3 regions of the Butyricimonas sp. Marseille-P2440 genome follow, and region 3 is predicted to be linked to each of the others. Evidence: riboswitches for the same ligand, from Rfam matches in the RefSeq annotation. Region 3 holds a riboswitch; each other region holds the start of a gene.
The links. Region 3 has a riboswitch for cobalamin ahead of BN8899_RS06785 (DUF5074 domain-containing protein). Riboswitches for the same ligand answer to the same signal wherever they lie in the genome.

Region 1 (7,867 bases), on a different contig from region 3:
CGAATAAATTGCCCGGGAGCCGGTGTAAACTCGAAACAATGGTTGGAAATATAACTGCTTCTGGAAGTTGTCGGTCTGAAATAGGTTCCTTCTTTCGGGGTACATTGCACGAAAACTTTTGCGGATGCCGTTTTGCCCTTATCCGTCGTGGTGACATCAATTTCATACGTTTTTCCCTCTGCCGACGGAGTAAAATTAAAACAAACGGAAGTTTGTCCACTTTGCACCTGCCCATCCACTTTCCACTCGTACACAGCCTGATCGCTGATGGCAAATTTCACAGGAGCCAACACGACATTTTTACCGATGGGACAAGTCATCGTAATTGCCTTATCCAACATCGAGGGCAACACGTAGCGAGCGTTATCGAAGAATAACAAAGGCTCTTCCTCGGGAATAACCGACACGTTGATGCTTTTCACGTCAACGCCATCCTCGTTCGTAACCTTCAAGGCAAGCGTGTACACGTTGATGTCTTCCTCTTTGAATTTAAGAATAGAATCATGTGACACGACCTTCCCGCCATAACTCCATTCAAATACTGTAGTTTCATCCGTGTACTCCGTTTCGGCGGCAAACTCCCGCTCGATTCCGCAATAAGCCACAGCGGCAGCTTCCGTCTTAATCCGCGGAGTTAAACGATCGACAACATTCACTTTTACCTGTTTCGCTACACTCCCGTTGTCAGCATCCAATTGAAATTTGACAAAACTCTCCCCGATGATTTTCCCCTGAAAATAGTATATCGTATCGTCCGACACAATCTTGCCATCTTGTTTCCAGGCATACACGGGATTCACCGCATCTGCCACGTGGACACTTAGAGGTATCTCTTTCCCGATTCTCACGAAATACTCTCCAGTTTCTGAATTAAAGGTAAAATCAGGATTACCTACATCCAACTTCTCATCATCATCATCACAAGCCATGAAAACACCAGCCATGAGCGCCAGCAATAACATGAACTTAAATTGAACTTTTTTTCTCATAACTACTGATAAAATTAAACTATTATTAATCTTGTAAAACTTTCGTCGTGAACACAATATGTGCCGGAATATCTCCGGTCTGTACGCTCCATTTCTTTTTCCCGTCCGGCGTGAAACAATAAAGAATTCCCGGGGTGACGTAATCCCCCGCGTCTCCCACGAATATTTCCCCCGTCTCAGGATTTACCGCCAACGCATAAGGTGTCTCGATCAACTTATCCGTCCCGTCCTTGATAAATCCGCGAGAAACAACCCGCTTGGCTCTCGTGTCATAAATCGTGTAGTTGATGCTCCACTTCCCCGTAACCTTACTATACTCCGTGCTGTACGAGTAGAGGGAATCCCCACACAAATACAGTTCACTGGCAGGAAAATCTAATTTCCTTTCCACCATATCATTCTTGGAATCGAGCACGTATGTATTTGAATGCACGTCGTAATAATCCCCGCGGGAAGTCACGTAGATCAACCCGTTCTGGTCTACCCGCATCCGGTGAAGGTTAATCGCTACCTTGATTTTCTTCATTTCCGTGAAGGTTTCCAAATCAATCACCGACACCGTATTGTCATAATTTGGCACCCGGTAACCACCCGAGTTTGCCACGTATAATTTATTCCCGACAATTACCATCTCTTCCGGTTGGTAACCCACCGTACAACTTCCCACAACTTGCAACGTCGCTGTATCAATCTTCACCACTTCCCCCAAACGTGCATTCGGGTCTATCTGCACCGGTCCGGCATACGAACTCACGTAAGCATAACCATCTTTGAAAACAATATACCGGCAATTCGTTACCGTTATTTTGGAAATTTCCTTTGCCGTATTCACGTCCATCACCTCGATCAAATGTGAACAATTTATTACGGCATACAGTTTGTTCCCGTAAATCTGAATATCATTCCCCACGTCACCTAATTCTTTCACCACGTTTGGATTACGTTCCGGGAAGATGTTCTTGTGATACTCTCCCGTGGTATAATCAAAATAATCCAACGAGGCTTTATTGCTTCCCATGTTACCTTCATTCAGCAAGAAAAAACCTTTCACGGGACCGGCAACCAAGTCACTTGGTGTCACCTTTGTCACTACCGATGGGATAATCTCGTCATCATCATCCCTGCAGGAAAACGAAAATATCCCCAGCAGGAACGTCAACGCCCAAATTTTCATTCTATTTACACGCATACTTTGTTATTTAGATAGTTATATTGACAATAAACTTCACGTTTGTTCCCGGCATCGGGTAACACTGCACCACCTCGTACTGCTGGTTAAAAATATTATTTATCTCTGCAGTCAATCGGATCGTAGGCCGCCTCCATGAAAAATTCCTGGATAACGAAAAGTCACTCGTGTACCACTCTTTCGCTCTGTTTTCCGGGATATTCGCGCTCGCCTCGTAACGTTTTCCCGTGTAGATAAAGCTATAATTTAAAAACCACTCCTTGTACGTTCCGTTTAAAATCAAGGAACCACTGTGCCACGGGATATAAGGAATCTGGTCCCCGTAGAAAGCACTCTCTTTCTTCGTGAAATCCTGGGCTTTTTGGTAGGTGTAATTCACCCGAGTATCCAGCAACCAATCCTGCCCGAATCGCCAACCGCCCTGCACGGCGACATCAATCCCACGGATTTCGACCTCCCCGAGATTTATCATCGTCCAACGGAATTGGTTGGAAGTCGGCATCGCAATGATTTTATCCGATACCTCATTGTAATACGCATCTACCTGAAATTCCAAACGCTCCAACCATCTATTTTCCGGCATATAGGCATACGTCACCCCTACATTATATTGGTTCGTGTATTCCGGATCCAAGTAAATATTCCCGATAAAAGTATAATACAAGTCATTCAATGTCGGCATCCGGAATACACGTTTATAAAATGCTCTCACGTTAAAATTATCGGCACGAAACGGTTGCCAAGAGGCAACCACCGTTGGGGTGTATTCCTGTACGTCATCTGCCGCCCCATTCTCCACCTTCGTGCGCTCGTGTACGAAAGTTCCCAACACGCTCGCCTGCAACTTGAAGCGTTCAAAATGCAAGGTTGTAGCAGCAGCAACCAAAGTCGTGAAACGCTTGGGATAGACAAAATTCACCAGATCTGCGTTCAACTTATTCCATTGGAAATCCACGGAAAGATTCACGTTCCAAAACGGGAATATCGTGAACATATTGGCAACGGAAAAATAGACTTCATGCTGCCGGAAATGATTGTTCACATACATCGTGCTCACATCTAACCGCGGATCGGATAAATAATGCAAATAATCGTATGCATACTTGCCATTCACGAGCAGGCTATAAAAATTGAAGTGTTTTTGGAAAGTACCTTGCAAGAAGAAATTGGAATCCCATTGCCGGTCTTGATGCTTGAATTTACCGGGTTCCTCCCGCACCGAAGCCCCCGGATACCCTCGCTCCGAATCGTAAAAATAAGCTTTTGCCTTCCAGTCTCCGTTGTTTACCTTCCCGAACAAACCGTATTCCACGCGCAAAGCATTCACATCCCCGTTCCGGCGCACCTCTGTCGTGTCGTACCCGTTTTTCTTTTTATACGAGAACTTGTATTTCCCTGTCGTGTACATATATTCCGCACTCAAAGCCCCGTCCACCTTTTTCCCTAAACGATGTTCCCACAAGAACGAGGGATTTGCTACACCGAAAGATCCGGTCTTGAATGTAAACTTGGCATGATGTTTCTCACCCTTCGCAAATCGAGGTACCCGACTCGTCATATATATGGAACCGGCAGAACCGAAATCTTTTGCCGGTTGGAATATTGCGCTCCGCTGTCCGTTGTAAAGAGTTATCGCTTCCATGTTGTCCAAGGAAAAACGCCCGAGGTCCACCGTACCGTTTTGAGCGTTTCCCAACTCGACCCCATCGTAAAACACCCCTACATGCTGCGTACCCATAGCCCGAATATTCACGGTTTTCAAACCTCCTATTCCTCCGTAATCCTTGATTTGTACCCCGGAAAAATAACGCAACGCATCCGCCACCGAGTGAACGCTTAATTTTTCCAACGCTTTTCCCTCCATGACCTGCACCGGTATCACTTCTTTGCGCACCCTCGGAGCAGACACTTCCACCTCGTTAATACGGTACGTCTTGGTTGAATCCACTTGCTGCGCACTCGAAAAACAAGGGGCAACAAAACATGACGAAATCAGTACTCCTAATACTATTAGTTTCATCTTTAGCCGTTATAAAAATACAACAGCTCCCCAGTACTCGAATAGATACAAATACCTACAATTATCTATTACAACAAAAATATGATAAAAAATACCTGCATCCAAGCTCTAGTCCCAGAAAGCTTTAGATCAACGATATTGGCAGGTCTTCTGACTTACTCCATCTTTAAACGCCCTTCCCATTTCATGTTGAAACAGTGGATTTGAGTCGTGTTCAAAGATTTTAGTAGAGCTTACAGCAGCGGGTCTGTTCAAGATTCTCACTTGATTCCCTTTTCACCACACGCTTGAAACAAGGTGTGACACCAAAATCGCTGCAAAAATATATAATAAAAGCAATACAATCAAATAAAAAAAGGAAAAAGAATTTATTTTCAATATTTAATTTTACAACAACAATAAATTTATCGCTTATCCCTATAAAATTGATCAGAACAAAATAATCCCCCTGAATTATCTGACTGAAATTCAAGGGGATTTTATTTATTTTTAACGAATTATTCCCACTCGATGGTGGCTGGCGGTTTGGAACTGATGTCGTAAACAACACGGTTGATTCCCCGCACGTTATTGATAATCTTGTTAGATACTTTTGCCAAGAATTCGTAAGGTAAATGACACCAGTCGGCAGTCATTCCGTCCGTTGATTCCACGGCACGCAGGGCAACGACGCTCTCGTAAGTACGTTCATCTCCCATCACGCCGACACTCTTGACCGGTAATAAGATTGTACCCGCTTGCCATACTTTGTCGTACAATCCCTCTTCCTGAAGCATAGATATGTAAATATGATCGGCTTCCTGTAACAATCTCACCTTTTCTTTCGTGATCTCGCCCAAGATACGGATAGCAAGCCCGGGACCCGGGAAAGGATGGCGTTTCAGGAATTTATCCGCTAACCCGAGGCTCTTGCCCACCCGACGGACTTCATCCTTGAATAACAGACGTAAAGGCTCTACAATCTTCAATTTCATGTAATCGGGAAGACCGCCCACGTTATGGTGCGATTTAATGGTTTGCGACGGACCGTTTACCGACGATGATTCAATCACGTCCGGGTAAATTGTTCCCTGTCCCAACCATTTGGCATCTTCTATCTTGTGTGATTCCTTGTCAAACACGTCCACAAAAGTAGCCCCGATAATCTTGCGTTTCTTCTCGGGCTCCTCTATTCCGGCAAGACGGGAAAGGAAAAGATCCCCGGCATCCACGCCAACGACATTCAAGCCTAACTCCTTGTAGTTCTCCATCACGGAAGAAAATTCATCTTTCCTGAGCAACCCGTTATCGACAAATATACAAGTCAGATTCCTACCGATAGCCCGGTGCAATAACATAGCAGCCACAGTGGAATCTACTCCCCCCGACAAACCTAAGATTACACGGTCTTCGCCTAATTTTGCTTTCAATTCGGCAACCGTGGTCTCGATAAAAGAATCAGGAGTCCAGTCCTGTTTGCAACCACAAATGTCAACCACGAAATTCTTTAATAATTCGGTTCCTTCCGTGCTATGATATACTTCCGGGTGGAACTGGATACCGTACGTTTCCTCACCCTCGATCCGATAGGCGGCATTCTCCACGTCAGCCGTACTGGCAACAACGGTATAATGTGACGGCAATGTTTCAATCGTATCCCCGTGCGACATCCATACCTGTGAATGTTGGCTGATATGCTTGAAAAGCGGACAACCGTTATCCACGAAGGACAAATTTGCCCTACCGTACTCTCTCTTGTTGGAAGCCTTCACTTCCCCCCCGAAATAATGAGCCAGATATTGTGCCCCGTAACATACTCCCAACAAAGGTAATTTTCCCTTGATGGAAGACAAATCCGGCCGCGGAGCCTTCTCGTCCCGAACGGAGAACGGACTGCCCGAAAGGATGACACCCTTCACGGATACATCAAGTGCCGGATAATGATTAAAGGGATAAATCTCGCAATAGACATTCAGTTCTCGCACGCGTCTCGCGATCAATTGCGTGTATTGAGAACCGAAATCAAGTATTAAAATCTTCTCTTGCATTGTGAATCGCTTATTTTATTTTATCGCGAAGATAACTTTTTTCCCCGTAACTTTATAGATAACAGTTTCAAAAAGTTAGCGGAAAAGAGTTTTAGATTACAAGTTAGCAAGTTACAGACCGCCGGAAAGTTGAAAGTAAAAGCCCCCGGCGTGTAACCTGATGCCGCTGTAAATCGTAATTTTACTTGTAATTTGCAATTTACAATTAAAACCTGTAACCTGTAATCTGTTAATCTATAACTCTTTTTAAGATGCACAACACGAGAGATAGTTTCGGCTCCAAATTCGGGGCAATCGCCGCACTGGCTGGCTCTGCAGTCGGATTGGGTAATATTTGGAAATTTCCTTACGAGGCAGGAAACAACGGCGGCGGAGCCTTTTTGCTCGTGTATGTCTTTTTCACTATCGCAATCGGACTCCCGGTAATGCTCTCGGAGTTCGCCCTCGGCAGATATTCCGGTCGGAACGCTTTCGGGACATTCGACCGTTTGGAACCAAAAACACCCTGGCGCTATTTCGGGATTCTCGTGTTGCTGGCTGCCACGATGATTCTTTCCTTTTACGGCACGGTCGCCGGGTGGACGTTGGAATACGTGGTGAAATCACTTTCGTTCTCGTTTCATGCCGGTTCCGAGGTGAACTTAAACGACCTGTTTAATAATTTTATCTCCAACCCGTACAAGCCCGTGTTCTGGCAAATCATTTTTATGGTTCTCACTGGATTTATCGTGTTGGCAGGCGTAAAGAAAGGGATTGAAAGATACACGAAACTAATGATGCCGTTGTTATTCGTGTTAATCGTGATCCTAGGGATTCGGGCGTGCACGCTGGATGGAGCCATGGAAGGTATAAAATTCCTGTTCTTGCCCAAGTTCTCGGAGTTGACTTCCCAAGGCGTACTTTCCGCCCTCGGGCAAGCGTTTTTCTCTCTATCCATCGGTATGGGAGTTCTGTTAACTTACGCGTCATACATCAAGAAGAACGAAAATCTAACCTCCATATCATTACAAGTCATCTGTGCCGATACCTTGATTGCCTTGTTGGCGGGTATCGCTATATTTCCAGCCGTGTTCGCCTTTAATATCGCCCCGGACTCAGGTCCCGGACTGGTATTCCTCACGCTGCCCCAAGTGTTCCAAAGTATGGCATTCGGGCAATTATGGGCAATCCTGTTTTTCCTTTTACTAACCATGGCTGCTCTGACGTCGTCGATCTCGCTACTGGAAGTGATCGTTGCTTTCTTCGTGGAAGAGAAGCATATCAGCCGGCGCAAAGCAACCATTATTTCAACGGTTATCGTCACCCTGTTCGGCATCCTGTGCACTCTGTCATTCGGTCCCTTGAAGGATGTACATATAGGAAATCTTTCCATATTCGGAATTTTTGATTTTATCAGTTCCAATATCCTGCTTCCCGTTGGGGGAATCCTTATTTCCGTTTACGTGGGATGGCGATTCGATCGTCACTTATTGATCGCCGAGTTGACTAATGACGGTCAATTGAAATTATGGCTGTTAAAACCGCTTATATTCGTGTTGAAATACGTGGCACCCTTGTTTATACTGGTTATACTTTTGCATTCGTTAGGTGTGTTCTAGAACTACCCAAAACCCAATGAAAACCCAATGAGAATCCGAGGTAA
Region 2 (7,867 bases), 100 kb from region 3:
ACTTGAGTGGTAATTTCCGGGATAAGGTGTACCGTGACGTGGCGTCTAACTTGTATTATCCCTCTTTGTGGTTGATGGATGCCGGAATATTCTATACGATTCACAATCATGTGACGCTGTCTTGTAACGTGAATAATATTCTGAACAAGAAATATTTTGAAACGACGAATGCTCCCGTGCAAGGTGCGCCGGTGAATTATCAGTTTTCACTTTCTTACAAGTTTTAGGACAATTGTTCCCCGGGATTGTTTGTTATAGGGATGAAGTGAAGAATTTCTTGAAAAGAGGTTTTTCACTTCTCTCTAAATGAAGAAAGTAAGTGAAACGGAGTTTCGGACCAGTCCGGGGAATTGATATAAATGGTATTGTTATGATTAAATTTTTTATTCATGTTCACCGCTTGCTGGGCGTATTGTTGTGTATTTTGTGTTTCTCGTGGTGTATTTCGGGGATTGTACTTATCTATCATGGTTACCCCCGCGTGGGTCCGGATAAACGTTTGCCCCGGCAGGAAGCCTTGGATAGTGCTCAACTTCCCTCCATGCAGGAGGTGTGGCAGCGTCTGCCTAAAGACGTGTTAGGCAAAAATCTCACGCTCAATAATCCTTACGGTCGACCGGTTTTCCATTACGGTCGGTGGAGGGACATTGAGGACGTATACATGGACACGGCTTACGTGCTGCCGGATAATACTTATCCGCTTTGCGAGGAGCACGCCCGCTTATGGTGTCCCGATCATCATATTGTGAAGGTGGACACCATGCATAAGTTGGACGTGTGGATTCCTTTCGGACAATTGAAGCGGGATTTGCCCGTTTATGCTTTTTATTATGATGGACCGGAGCATTATCGCTTGTATGTGTCATCCCGTACGGGCGATATTCTTCATTTTTCTTCCCGTGAGCAACGTTTCTGGGCATGGATCGGGGCGATTCCGCATTGGTTGTATATTACTTCTATTCGGCAAGATATGCAGTCGTGGAATGCTTTGCTCTACTGGAGCACGTTGGTAAGCATGATTATGTGCGTTGCCGGTGCTTTCCTTGGTGTCCGGGCTTACTGGTTGAACCGGCGCAAAGGGCTGTTACGTTCCCCGTACAAAAAGCAATGGTTTCGCTGGCATCACATTACGGGGTTCTTTTTCGGTATTTTCTTGTTTACTTGGCTTTTCAGCGCTTGGGCGCCGATGTCGTCGACCTTTTCAAGTTTGTTTAAACAGCAGAAGGGAAAAGACATGGCATCCCGTCCCCAGGTATCTGACCGGGGTGCTTTGCCCGCTGAAGCTTATCAGTTGGACTACCGGGCGGCAATAGCTTCGATTGCCAAGGAACACGGAGAGGTGAAAGAGATATCGTGGGGAAACTATCAGGATATCCCGCTTTACAAGGTGCGTACCGTGGATGAGATTTATACGCTGGACGCTTCTGCAGATTCTGTGTGTCCGTTCCGTATAACAGAGGAAATGGTGTATGCTGCTGCCAAGAAATTAGCTGGAGATACGGTTCAATACACGATTAGCAGGATGGAAGAGTATGACAATTATTATATTTCCCGGCGGAAAGGGAGATTACCCCTTCCGGCATACAAAGTAACGATGGAAACGGAAAATAATGATGTTTACTATTTTAATCTCGAATCTGAAAACCCGCAGCATTATGATGACAATGGCAGATGGCGAAGATGGGCTTTCCGGGGATTGCACCGGCTGGATTTTAAGTTCTTGTTGGATCGTCCCGTGTTGTGGACAGTGGTCATGTGGATGTTGTTGCTGGGATGTGCGTTTGTATCTCTATCCGGGATCGTGTTGTCCGTGAAATACATTATCCGATTGATAAGAAGACCCCGGAAATGTAAAGGTTAAAGTAGAGTGAAGGAGTTTTGATCATTTCTTCCGTCAGCCGGAATATCGTGAAGAATCTCTTGCCAGAAGTTCCTGTGTTTGAGATTCTTCATTTCGTTTAGAATAATAAATGAAGATTTTGTCCGGAGGAACGGAAAAAATAGGTCTGGAAATTATAAAATAAGAAAATTGTATTACTTTTGCCCCTGTTTTGGTGTTACACCTTCTCTCGTGGAGGTGATGCTTAATAGGGAATCCGGTGAGAATCCGGAACTGTACCCGCAGCTGTAAGTTCCTTTAAAAGGATTTTGTACTTCAAATGTCACTGGTGTTACAACCGGGAAGGCAACAAAATCCGGAACAAGTCAGAAGACCTGCCGAACAAGATAAACCATAGCTTTCGGGAAAAAAAGCGAGAGGGAAAATACAATTTTACCTTGAAACTCATATTGCCCAGAAGACTATGTTAATAATGCTTTATTCATTATTAATATATAGTTGTATGAAAAAAGTTGTTGTATTGGCATTATTGCTGATGATGTGTATTGGTTCTCTTTTTGCGGAGGACAAAGACAAGCGGAAAAAGAAAAGTATCACGGATACCATTTTCCAGATTGATGAGGTAAACGTGGTGAAAACTAAAAAGACGAATCGGGTTCAGCTATTAAACCTGAATGTGCCTTTACGTTATGTACCCATGACAGTAACTTCTTTGCCGGGGGCGGTGATCGAACGCAAAGGAATGGTAAACTTAGAGGATGCAGTACGTTTTTTGCCGGGAGTAACGATTTCTAATCAACTTGGTCCTTTTAAGGCTTATTCTGTACGCGGGGGACGGCAGGCATTGGTGATGATCGATGGAATACGCGATGACCGGGCTATCATGAACACGGCACCGTTTGGAGATTTGGCTTCAGTGGAAAGAATCGAGGTAATTAAGGGTGCGGCATCCATTCTGGGCGGACATTCTGCCATGGGGGGAATAATCAATATCGTTCGCAAGAAGGTGACTCCTGATTTCACGGCAAATGCCCGTATCAGTTACGGGAGTTGGAATGAGAAACGGGCAACCATGGGATTCGGGGGCAAATTGGTCGGACCTATTGAATACCGGGCAAATTTGCATTACTCCCACGGGGATGGGTATCGGGATGTGACATCCAATCGCTTTTCCGGTTTGGCTGCATTGGGGGCTACTCTCGGGAAAAGCCGGATTGATATGCGTTTCGGTTTTTGCGATGACGATTACACGACGGAAATCGGATCGGCTCCTTATATGCCCGGGGATATGTTTGATGTGGAGACAAATGAACTCGTGTTGAAGAAAGGGGATTTAAATCCTTTTGCCGATTATGACCAGACTTATGGGGATCACGCGAATGATTTTATGAATCGCAAGAATTGGAATATCGATTTTCAATATGTATATAGTTTCTCCAAGAGTTTGAAACTGAAAGAGCGTTTTGCCTTTGACCATAGTTTTATGCGTTATTGTACCGTGGAAGGTATCAGTTACCTGACTTCAAAAACTCCAAGAGATGGTTATAATTACGTTTATTATAAGAAAAATGGAGGTGCGTTGACCCCAACATATGTTTGCCTCGATTCTTTGCAGCGGTCATACCCGTTAGGTTTTTACCCGCGGCATGATACGTGGAATAATACGTTGGAGTTAACTGGAGATCTCGAAACTGGTAGTTTGACCCACCACTATACAGTAGGTTGGTCGTTTGATTTGTTTGATTATTTGCAATATAACGGTTGGACAGAAAAGGAAAATGATAATATTGGTCCCGGAGTAAAAGCTAAATTAACAGTTGTTGATCCACACTTGGTACAAGGGTGGTGGGAAAATCGTGTTTCTGCTGTTACCATGCGTAAGGATTATACGAACGGATTTTATATCCATGACGTGATTGAGTTGAACGAGAAGTGGAAAGTAATGCTTGCCGGACGTATGGATTTCTTCCGTCGCCAGAGTGCCACGGCAACCCCTACCGATAAAGAGCGGCATTACGATAAAGAGAATCGTTCCGAATGGCAGAAGGTAAGCACTTCCGCTTTCACGTATCGTGCCGGAGCGGTATATATTCCCATGCCTCAACTTTCGTTCTATGCTTCTATGGCGTCATATTTTACTCCGAATACGACAATTTATAACCCGAATACGATTTATCTCGATCGTAATGGTAAGGCGTATAATCCGGATACGGATGGCGGAGAGGTGTTTAAACCAACGAGAGGATACCAGGCAGAAGTCGGGATTCGTTACACCTTAAATGATTTTGTTGATTTTAATGCCAGTATTTTTTACTTGCGGCAATTGAATTTAGTGAGAAAGGTCGGAACGCAAAATGTGGAAACGGAAGATGAGAACGGAGAGATCTTTGTGGAAGAGAAAACGATACAAGCCCAAATCGGTACGGCTGACTCCAGAGGATTGGATATGGAGATTATCCTTACTCCCGTGTCGACTTTACAAATTACTGCGGGTTTGGGCGTGTCCGATTATCGCACGCGTGCAATCTTGAAGAGTAGTGCTTTCCCGGATTATGTGGAAACAAGTAAAAATATGCGTACAACAGGAGCTCCCCGTACCACTTTCTATGTTTTTGGCGACTATACGATCCCGCACGGGGTATTTAAAAACTTGTCATTCCATTTGAGTGGTAATTTTGTGGATAAAGTATTCAAGGATGTGGCAGCTCGTACTTATACTCCGGCTTTGTGGTTAATGGATGGAGGTATTTTTTATACTATTAAACGTAACGTGATGTTGGCAGTGAACGTGAATAACTTGTTTAATAAAGATTATTTCACGCAAGGCAACAAACCGGTGAAAGGGATGCCGCGGAACTTCCAGGCATCTGTGTCATATAATTTTTAATATTTGCAGGCTATGAGAAAAATATTTGTTGTAATGCTAATGATATGGGGCGCAATGTTTACTTCTTGCTCCGATAACGTGGACCGGGTGTATGAAGATATGACAACCCCTTGGGAAATATCCATGAGTGTAACGAAAGCTGAAGCGGGAAAAGTTAGTTTTAACTTGTTCCGGGGAAGCTATCTCGGGGCGTTAGTAGATGAGATTAATTGGGGGGACGGGAAAACGGAAAAGCCGGGTAGTATGTCGGTTTACAGTCACGAGTTTGAAGCTGGCACATATACGATTGTCGCGAAAGGGCGAGGACCTGTTTTGTTGTGGATAGCGGAAAAGGATTTGACCTCGCTCGACTTGAGTAAATGTACATTATTAACAGAATTACAATGTTCTGCCGGGAAATTTACTTCTTTGGATTTGAATGATTGCCAGGAATTGACGGCTGTTGTTTGTAAAGCTGCTTTGACTTCTTTGAGTGTGGATGCTTGTAAAAATCTGACGAGCTTGGATTGTAGCAAGAATCAATTGACGGAATTGCCGAAACTCCCGAGTTCTGTAACATCAATCGTGTGTAGTAATAATAAGCTTGTTTCTTTAGATCTTTCTTCATATGATAATCTGGCTAGTATTACTTGTGCGAACAATCAATTGACGGGTTTGAAAATATCCCCAAACGTGACGTCCTTGGATTGTAGCGGGAATAAATTGACCTCTTTGGATTTATCTGCCAACGAGAGTTTGACTTCTTTGACGTGCTCTAAGAATGAGTTAATCTCCTTGAAAGTGTGTACTTCCAATAAGGTATTGGCTTGCCTAACCTCTATTTCTTGTGGAACGAACCAGTTGACAGAGTTAGATTTATCAAATTGCCGGGCTCTTGTGACTGTGTCTTTTGAGAATAATCAAATGGATAAAGATGCTGTTGATGCTGTTTATACACGGCTTTATAAAACGACGAATAGTAAGGCTACGGTAACCGTTTATGGAAATAAATCTGTCGGCACTCCTTCTATAGCTATTGAAAAGGGATGGACTGTGGTTTCCGAGAAAAAATAGTATTTTCCGTGCATAATTAGGAATGAGGTTGTCTGAAGTGAAGTAGGACAACCTCTTCTGTTTATCTGTAGTACAATTTTTGATTGGACGAAAGACAGAATACGGACTTATTGGCTACTTTTGTCAAAAATAAAATAGTCATTATAACATAAGAATATGAAAAAGTTTGTATCGTTTTTATTGGTACTGTTTCTTGTAGCCCGTGTGGGTGTCTACGCGCAAGATACGGTAAAACAGGATACCGTGAAGCCCGAGGGGTATAAGTTCACGGATATCAAGAGATTGCCTGCCACGTCCGTGAAAGACCAGTTCCGATCCGGTACTTGTTGGGCATGGTCTACGGCTTCTTTCCTGGAATCGGAAATGATGCGGTTGGGGAAAGATTCAGTAAACCTTTCGGCAATCTATTTCGTGAAACACGCGTACAGCGACAAGGCTGACAAGTATGTCCGTTTGCATGGCGTGTTGAATTTTGCCGTGGGCGGAGCCTCGTCAGATGTCATTAATATGGCAAAGAAATACGGGATTGTTCCCCTGGAAGTTTTCGAGGGGTTGAATTACGGGGAGCCGAATCACGTGTTCGGGGAGATTGATGCTGTGCTGAAAGCATACGTGGAAGCGGTGGTCGAGAATAATAACAGACGATTGAGCACCGCGTGGAAGAAAGGATTCGACGCGATTCTGGATGTTTATCTCGGCGAGGAACCCGAGAAGTTCGAGTACAAGGGGAAAGAATATACCCCCCGTACTTTTGCCGACGAGGTCGTTGGGTTGAACATGGATGATTACGTGAACTTGAGTTCGTTCACGCATCATCCATTCTACACGGAGTTCGCGTTGGAAGTCGCCGATAACTGGGGATGGGATAAGGTGTATAACATCCCGTTGAACGAGTTGATGCGGGTGATGGAAAGTGCTATCGATAACGGATATACCTTTGTTTGGGGGGCTGACGTGAGCGAGAAAGGGTTTGCCTCAAAGGATGCAGGCGTTGCCGTGGTCCCCACGACGAACACGAAAGAGATGACCGGGGCTGAAATAGCCAAGTGGGAAAAGTTATCCAAAGAACAGCAAACGATGGAAGCATTTAAACTGGCTCCGGCTCCCGAGAAGAAAATCACCCAGGAGATGAGGCAGGAAGAATTCGACCGTTACCTGACGACGGATGACCATGGAATGCATGTTATCGGTAAGGCAATGGATCAGAACGGAACGCCTTATTTTATCGTGAAGAACTCTTGGAATAAATACAATAAGTTCGGCGGGTATTTTTACGCCTCTTATCCTTACATGGCGTTGAAGACGATGGATATACTGGTACACAAGAACGCTATCCCGAAGGATATCAGGAAAAAGTTAGGTATTTAAAAAGGTGAAGATGCAGAAACCACAGGTATTGATCGGTGCGGCAACTTCTGGAAGCGGAAAGACGACTTTCACGTTGGGTTTGTTGCGGTTGTTGCGGAAGCGGGGCATGAAGGTACAGCCTTTCAAATGCGGACCGGATTATATTGACACGAAACATCATGCGATGGCAGCCGGAGAGGAGGCTGTCAATTTGGATACTTTTATGGCTTCGGCAAGACACGTGCGGCAAATTTACACGCGTTACGGGACAGAGTGCGATGTTTGTGTGACGGAAGGTGTTATGGGGTTGTTTGATGGGTATGACAAGATGAGGGGCAGTAGTGCCGAGATTGCCGGTTTGCTGGGGATTCCCGTGGTGCTGGTGTTGAATGCCAAGTCGACGGCTTATTCCGTGGCTCCCGTGTTGTACGGTTTTATGCACTTTCGCCCGGAATTACGTGTCGTTGGGGCGATCTTTAATTTCGTGGCATCGGAGTCACATTACGCTTACCTGCGGGGGGCTTGCGAGGACGTCGGTATCGAGGTATTGGGTTACATCCCTAGGGACGAACGGATTGTCATTCCTTCTCGTCACTTGGGATTGTCTATTGACGAGAGTGTTTGTTTTGATGAATTTGCCGATACCGTGGCGGCGGTGATCGCCAAAACCGTGAATGTCGATCGGTTGTTGGAATTGTGTACGGTAGATTTTCCCGGACAAGAGGTGCGGGAGGAATCCC
Region 3 (7,867 bases):
TCAATGAAAATTAAACTTCCGGGCGATCTACTTCCTTCGTTAAGAATGAAAGTCCCATACTTGTATGTCCCGTGAACCTCAATCATGGTTGTGGTAAATGCCTTCCCGTCTGCATTGGATACGGCAAGCATCACGTTATATTTTCCAAGTTCTTCTGCCTTGAACGTGTAGATAGAATCTGTCGATACTTTTTCCCCATTTACCAACCAAGCCAAACTCGTTTCTATCGGGCTTTCGATCTTGGCTTTCAAAACAATAGATTCTGTCGGGAGCATCGAAAAACTACCATTTGCGCTTTCGATAGTTACTGTCGGCGGCGTTGGAATATATTTATCATCATCACTACAAGAACTCACTAATCCTGTCAACACTCCTAAAAACAATAATACTAAATAAAACTTCTTCATAATTCTAACCTTCTCTGTTTACTGTAAAATAATATATTAATAGATACTCTAAAATTCCCACATCAGCGACACGAGGCAATTCCGCAACGGCATCGGGTAATACTGTGTCGATTCGTAATACGTGTCCAGCAGGTTGTCCACCCGAACTTGCGGGGTCAGGCTCATCCCGTTGCGGAACTCGTGCCGGTAACCCGCGAGGATATTGTGCACCGAGTAAGGGTCGGTAGCGTATTCCTGGTCGGTGGTGATAAAGCGGCGTCCGATATAGGTCACCTGCCACGAGAAAAAAGCTCCCCGGTAATCGGCGGCAACCCTCACGTTCCATTTGAAGCGGGGCACGTAAGGAATCTGCTTCATGTACGAGCCGTCGTCCTCGTGTTGTTTCTTGCGGGTACGGGATTGCGACCAGCTGTAATTGCCCGATGCGTTTACCCTCAAATCCCCGATCTCGTAGGTCAGCTTCCCGTACAATTCCACCCCTTCCGAACGCACGTTGCGGAGGTTCTGCGGTGTCCATATCCATTGGTTCCCGTCCTTGGGCAACCATAGTATCCAATTGTCGATATACATCAGGTAGCCCGACACCTCCGCGTCCAGCGAGAGTCCCTGGCACAGGTGCTTCCGGTAAGCCACGGAAGCGTCGTACGAGTACCCGTCTTCCGGCTTCACGTCCGGGTTGCCTCCCGGTCGCCAGTAGAGGTCGTTCATGCTCGGGAAACGGTAGTTGTAAGCCATGCTTCCCTTTACCTGCAATTCCCGTTTCAACAGGTTGAACACCACGCCAGCCGACCACGTGGATACGCCCCGGCTGTCGTTCTGTTCGAACATGTACTGCCCGTTCAGCATCATCCACTCTACCGGGGTCCACAATGCCGACGCCTGCCACGAGAGCACGTTACGGTGGTGGCGGAAGGGCGGTTCCACCTCCGGGATGTCATAATCCACGTCGCCCAGCGTGTACTTCGACGAGTCGATGTCGATGTAGCTGCTCACCCGTATCAAGTCGTGCGAGTAAGTCAGGCTTGTGCCCAGCACGAGGTTTTCCCGCGGGGTAAACGTGTAATCGGCGATACCTTGCCACGTCTGCGACTGGTTCTTGTTACCCTCCGGGTCGAACATTCCCCCGGCGTACCATTTGTCGTACTTCTGCCGGTAATAGAGCCACGCCGCCTTCACGTGCAGGGCGTGTATGCTGCGGGTGAAATCCACGCCCGCGTATGCCCGGAAATTGGTTTCCCGTTGCTTCTCGTGCGATTGGTTGACAATCCCGAGAGCGGGAGGCAACATCCGTTCGCCTTCCTGAAACCACGCCACTGCCGTCAGCCGGGTGTAAGGGGATAACCGGAAGTAGCCTTCCTGCATTGCCGCCCATTGCGTGTAGTCAGCGTCTTGCCGTTTCTCGCGGAAAGGCTCGTTGGTCAATATCTTGTTCAGGTAAGTGTAATTATTGTCTGAGTGCTGGTAGTACAGGCGGGTTTTAAAAGTCGATTTTTCTCCGCCCGAGTTCACTTGCGCTCCCGCCGTGTACGTGCCGTACGAGCCGTACTCGCCCAGGGCTTTCCCGCTCACACCCTTGCGTCCGTCCGGGTCGGTGAAAAGGTTGACGCTCCCCCCGATAGCTCCCGTCCCGTTCTTCACGTGGCTGCTCCCGTAATACAGGTTCACGTTGTCCGTGAAGAACACCGGGATTTGCGAGAAATCGAAAGTCCCCGACATCGGCGGCGTGATATTGATGCCGTTCCAATTCACCCGTGTCTGCGAGGGACTGGCTCCCCGGAAGGAGGCAGTCGACAGGGCGCCCATTCCCAGGCTTTTGATGTAAATCGCCGTGTAGTCCGTCAGTAACTCCGCCAGCGAGCGGGTTTTATTTGCTTGCATGATTTCCGGGTCTATCCGGCTCACTTTTGCCCCGGCGTTCGCTTCATTGGCGTGCCGGATACGTTGGCTGACCACCTGCACCGTGTCGAGCATCCCGTGCATCGCCACCGAATCCCTTCGCTGTGCCTCTACCTGCATCCCGCTTCCCAGCGTGAAATAGATACATAATCCTATCGTTATTCTTTTAAGCATAATTCGTTTTTTAGCGTTGATTTCCGGGGAAATAGACTTGACCGGGATACACTCCCACTTTGTGGCTGACCTTCGAGCCGTCCTTCAGGTAGTGGCGAATGTAGCCTCTTTGCGCGGTGTAATCCAGGCAGTCGCACAAGTAGACGTCCCCCTCCGGGCTAACCGCGAAACCGTACATCATGCCCACCTCCGGCAGGTCGTAATAATGCTCGAACTCGCCGCTATCCACGTTCATACGGTACACGCTTTGTTGTTCTTTCTCGCCCTTGGCGTTCGCTTCAGCCGAACGGGTTTTCACGTTGAAATATATCCATGTCCCCGTGGGATCGATGTCCGTGCGGTTGTAATTGATATAGCCGATGATCTCGCCCGGTGTTTGTGAATTGGGGTCGCCGATGGGCAAGGTGTGTGATTCGACCACTTTCTCCCGCTTGGGGTCTACGCGTTTCAGCGTGATGCCCGTGACCACCCCGCTTCTTTTCTGGTACATCAGCCCCCAGATCATCCCTTCCTTGTCGATCAACATTTGGCACGTTTTCGTGTATTCTTCGTTATATACCTCTTTGATGATCCGGGCGTAATCCTTCTTGATGTTGTCGGCGTCGAACACGTACAGACCTCCCTGCGTCATGCCGAACACTTTATTTTCCGCCACGACCAAGTATTCCACCCACCGGGGGATGGAAATGTATTCCAGCGGCTTCCCGTAAGGCGGCACGGTTCGGACGCGTACCAGTTGGCGGTTCAAGTCCGATACGACTGCTTCCGTGGGGGAGATGGGCACGATCTGCCGCGGGTAGCCCGCCTGCGTGTAGAGTATTGTCCCCTCGGACTTGAAGGTCACGGGGTTGATGATCTCGATCTTTTTCGAGTTGTTCATCGCCACGAAATACTTCCCGTTAATCATCGTGATGGATTGTGCCACGTCACCCATCGGACGATGGTTCACGTCTTGGAAGGCATCCACCACCACCTTGCCGTCCTTATATATCACCGAGATAGCTCCGGCATTCGTGTTAATCAACCCCTCGTTCAGCACGAGAGCCTCTATATCCCCGTTGCCCAACACCCCGTCGGGGTAAGGCATCCCCGGTTTGTCGCATGACGACAATACCGTACCTATGCATAAAATAATCAGAAAACAAAACCACTTTTTCGCGAACATAATCTCCCTTTTAGTCTGGAAAAGGCTTGGCGTATCCGGTCGACAATGGTTAAGCTATCGGCGTTCACGTTCTTCCTTCCCCTTGAACGTTAAACAATGTGATCGTATGGCAGGTCTTCTGACTTGTTTCTTTCCCGGCGTCCTTCCCATCCCCGATATGCGGGACAGTGGATCACGAGTGCCGGAGAAATTGTTATGAAACTTACAGCAGTGGATCTGTTCAGGATTTTCACCTGATTCCCTATTAATCCCTGGTAAGGTTGTAGAAATATCTTACCCGGGAACCATAGCACCGCGAAAGTAATACCTATTTTTTTATATTACTAATGAATGGTGGAAAAGATTTTCCCGTGGAAAAGACATTTTTTGTCTTTATTTGTATATATCAGATAATTCATTATGTTTGTATTCTTATTATTCTACTATGCAACTTTGTGTCGATTGTCTGCTATAGAGATTGTAAGGCGGTTAAATACTGATGTTTGTATTTTTTTAGTATGATCTTGAATTGAAACATGATGAAGCGGGAGATTGCGATCGGTAAAACTAAAACGGAACAAGCGTTGTGGTTGGTGCTTGCTAATGCGTTGTCGTTATGTATGACATTGATAATATCCGCTATTCTTAGCCGGTACATGACAACTGTCGAGTACGGAACTTATCGACAGGTGATTTATATTTACTCGACCTTGTTGATCATTTTTTCCTTTGGACTTCCTAACGCGTACTCTTATTTTCTTGCACGAGTTCCTATCGAAGAAGGGCAGGCGGTGATTCGCAAATTGAACCTATTGTTCTGGGGACTTTCTGTTGTTTTCTCGCTTTTGTTGTTCACGGGGGCGGCTCGAATAGCCGAATTGCTGGCAAACCCGTTATTAACTGTCAATTTGAAATATTTTGCCGTAACTCCCATGCTATTGATGCCGGTATTGGGTGTCGAGCGTGTTTTGACCGTGTACGGGATGACACGTGTCGTGCTGGTGTACGTCTTGCTAGGTCGTGTGTTCTGTATACTTTTTTCCGTGTTGCCGGAGATTATTTTCGATGCCGGAGTTACTGGGGTCGTCACTGGGCTAGTGGTTGCTTCTTTGGGTTCGAGTCTTGTCGGTTTTCGACTTTTGTCGTTGCCGTTTAAGAATGTTACACCCGGGAAAACGGAGATAACAATTCGGGATATATTGCGATTTTCGATGCCGGTATTTACTTCAAGCTTGTACGGATTTATTATCGGGTCCGTGAGTCAATTTTTCGTGAGCCGTTACCTGGGAGTTGAAAATTTTGCCATGTTTGCGAACGGCTACAAGGAACTTCCTGTTGCCGGAATGGTGATTGGCGCCATATCCGGTATTTTATTGCCCGAGTTTTCCCGGATGACCCAAAACGGGGCTGGTAACAAGGAATATATAACTCTCTGGAAAAGCGTGATATTCAAGTCCGCGTCAATAATATACCCCTTTGCCGTGTTTTGTTGCGTTTTTGCCCCGGAAATAATGGGAACCTTATACGGGATCGCTTATCGTGAAGCGGCAGATTTGTTCAGGGTTGTCACGATAATAAATTTGGCGCGGATTGTGCCGTACGGACCGTTGATGTTCGCTTTAGGCGAAGGCAAGATATTCGCGAACGCCCATTTGGTCACGGCAATCACCTTGCTTGCACTTGATTTATCGTGTGTTTATTATTTCCCGTCTTTGTTGGCAATCGCTGTAATCACCACGGCAACCACCTTTTTTTGTCTCATGGCTCTAATGATAAGTACAGCGCGTATTTTGAACACGAGCCTGTTGGGGCTGCTACCCTGGAAATCGATGCTCAAAATCCTGTTGGCATCCGCCTTCTCGTGCTTTTGGGGAAGCTTGGCGATAAGTCGTGTCGGAATCACTCGCGACTTCTCCGTTCTTGTCATGGGATTTTTAATATCAGTTGGCATCTATTTGCCTGTTTCCCGGTGCCTGGGAATTAATTGCATGGCATTGTTGAAGTCGTTGGTAGTTTCGGGAAGTGTATCCAGGGGATAATTCCGTTTTCATGCTTTATCTTTTAAATCGATATCGTAATGCTTTAGCAATCTGCTTAATTGTATATCATTCTGGAAATTCCCGATATTTAAATTCTGTAATCTGTCTTTAAATATAATTTGTCGGAATAAATCCAAATGATAAAAACCTGAATTGTTGAAAAACGTGTTTACTTTGGAAGTGCCTTTTATTACTCCCATCATGTAGAACCAGATGTCATCGGCATAAGGGCATATTTCCGTGAATAATGATTGGTTTGTAACATCTGGATAAAGGCTATCAGGCGGATACCATATACCCCCATATCCAAGAGGAAATATTAGTTTGGAGGAAATTTTGTTTTGTTTGGCAGTATTAGTGGTATTAATATTTGCCCAATCCTTGTAACTCGATAGTTTCCCGTTTACGAAGGTGGGATACCGGCAATGTGTTGATATAATGTAACAAGGATTTTTTTTGTGGCATTCATAAAGACGTTCAAGGAAAGATGGCGGATAGTATGTATCGTCATCTATCGTTACGATATGATCCGATGGATATTCTTTGATTGCCGGTACCAGCTTTTGGTATGATTTAACGTCTTCTGTAAATTTAATTTGCAAATTCGCAAAAGACAGGGACTTGATTTTTTCAGGAATATTGTCTGTTGTCCAATTTTTAGAATCTAGCCAAAGGATGATTTGTCCGGGTAAAACCCGTCCGTTCAATATTGATAGTATTGCATAAGGCGTACATGCCGTGACTCTTCGACCGTAGCTTGTTAGAGATACTATGACGGGAATTCGTTTTTTCTTGTCACATATCTTTTTTAGGTTATTTATATAAAAATCCCAGATAATGTTGTATTTAAATTTTAGTAATTCACCTTTTAAGGCTTTATTTAGAATATTTAATTTAAACATTATTTGTAACTTGATTTTCGTGACACCTGACTCTTCTGCACTCATGACAAAAATAAATACAAAATCCGATAAACTCGCACTTTCGTGGGGGATATTTTCAATGCGTATAATGAAAAATAATTTTTTCTAAAAAATCACAAGAAAAGGATGTGACTACGGTAGATTAGCGTATATTTGCAATATTGAAGGAAAATCATAGTTGAAATAGCTGTATATTTAGTATGGATTTAGAACTTGTATCCATCGTAACCCCGGCGTTTAATTGTGGCATGTATATTTCTGATGCGATTGAGAGTGTTCTTGCGCAGACTTATTGCGAGTGGGAAATGATAATTGTCGATGATGGTTCCAGTGATGGTACTTTTGATGTCGTATCTCGATATACAATTTCGGATTCAAGAATACGTTATATAAAAATTTCAAGCAATACCGGAACGGCGAACGCCAGGAATATAGGGATCGGTTTTGCCAACGGTCGGTACATAGCGTTTCTTGACAGTGATGATTTGTGGATGCCTGAAAAGCTTGAGCGCCAGATCGCTTATATGCATTTGCACAACGTGGCGATGTGTTGTACTGCGTACAAGCTTATATTTGATGGAGGCGGAGAACTGGGCAGGACGGTTTTCCCGAAGAATACCACGAATTTCGATGAGGCAATGTGGGGAAAAGGGACAATCGGGAATTCTACTGTCATGTTGGATACTAAAATGTTACGCTCGATAGAAGTGCCTGATATAAGGAAACGTAATGATTTGGCTCTATGGCTTAGGCTGTTAAAGGAACAACCGTGCTTTTATGGAATGGCCGAGGTTTTAACCGCTTATCGTAAAAGAAAAGGTTCGCTCTCTAGCAATAAACTAAGTCTTGTAAAATATCATTGGTTGCTTTTTCGTAAAATCGAGAATATGAGTGTTATTGATGCTTTAAGAGTGACTTTTTGCTGGTGTGTTAAGAAGTTGCGAGAGTGCTTTTTTTCCTGGGGATTAAACGGGCAATGTAGTCATGAATATTGAATTGATCTAAGCGTGAAGAAATAATTATGGATAAAGAATATGTTGATACTATTTGTATCGGATTAGAACGTTTTTGCGATAAAATAGGCTATCAGTCAAATGTGTATGCCAAAAATGGGGAAACCATAAAATATCTGGTCCACGATGTATATGGGAATAGCCAAAAATTCATAGATAAGTATAATGCGGACGCGCGAATAGTCCCCATGGGAATCATGACACGTGTAAAAACGCTTATTTGTACCTTGTGTAAGGTAAAATCGAAGAACGTAGAATTGTATAGCAGTGG

Region 1: linked by a shared signal. The riboswitch ahead of BN8899_RS17165 (TonB-dependent receptor) and the one ahead of BN8899_RS06785 (DUF5074 domain-containing protein) in region 3 are both predicted to bind cobalamin.
Region 2: linked by a shared signal. The riboswitch ahead of BN8899_RS06410 (TonB-dependent receptor) and the one ahead of BN8899_RS06785 (DUF5074 domain-containing protein) in region 3 are both predicted to bind cobalamin.

What each region holds. Positions count from the first base shown of each region.
Region 1 covers NZ_LT594610.1:1,452,852-1,460,718, forward strand. Annotated here, with positions in the region: gene BN8899_RS17155 (PKD-like domain-containing protein) at 1-989, opposite strand, end outside; gene BN8899_RS17160 (YncE family protein) at 1,015-2,178, opposite strand; gene BN8899_RS17165 (TonB-dependent receptor) at 2,189-4,198, opposite strand; cobalamin riboswitch at 4,321-4,523, opposite strand; gene guaA (glutamine-hydrolyzing GMP synthase) at 4,696-6,225, opposite strand; gene BN8899_RS17175 (sodium-dependent transporter) at 6,477-7,823, shown strand.
Region 2 covers NZ_LT594609.1:71,286-79,152, reverse strand. Annotated here, with positions in the region: gene BN8899_RS06420 (TonB-dependent receptor) at 1-227, shown strand, start outside; gene BN8899_RS06415 (PepSY domain-containing protein) at 371-1,861, shown strand; cobalamin riboswitch at 2,036-2,237, shown strand; gene BN8899_RS06410 (TonB-dependent receptor) at 2,343-4,727, shown strand; gene BN8899_RS06405 (leucine-rich repeat domain-containing protein) at 4,740-5,780, shown strand; gene BN8899_RS06400 (C1 family peptidase) at 5,937-7,148, shown strand; gene BN8899_RS06395 (cobyrinate a,c-diamide synthase) at 7,159-7,867, shown strand, end outside.
Region 3 covers NZ_LT594609.1:172,646-180,512, reverse strand. Annotated here, with positions in the region: gene BN8899_RS06795 (DUF5074 domain-containing protein) at 1-407, opposite strand, end outside; gene BN8899_RS06790 (TonB-dependent receptor plug domain-containing protein) at 456-2,477, opposite strand; gene BN8899_RS06785 (DUF5074 domain-containing protein) at 2,488-3,642, opposite strand; cobalamin riboswitch at 3,733-3,946, opposite strand; gene BN8899_RS06780 (lipopolysaccharide biosynthesis protein) at 4,161-5,660, shown strand; gene BN8899_RS06775 (glycosyltransferase family 2 protein) at 5,669-6,607, opposite strand; gene BN8899_RS06770 (glycosyltransferase family 2 protein) at 6,784-7,578, shown strand; gene BN8899_RS06765 (glycosyltransferase family 4 protein) at 7,605-7,867, shown strand, end outside.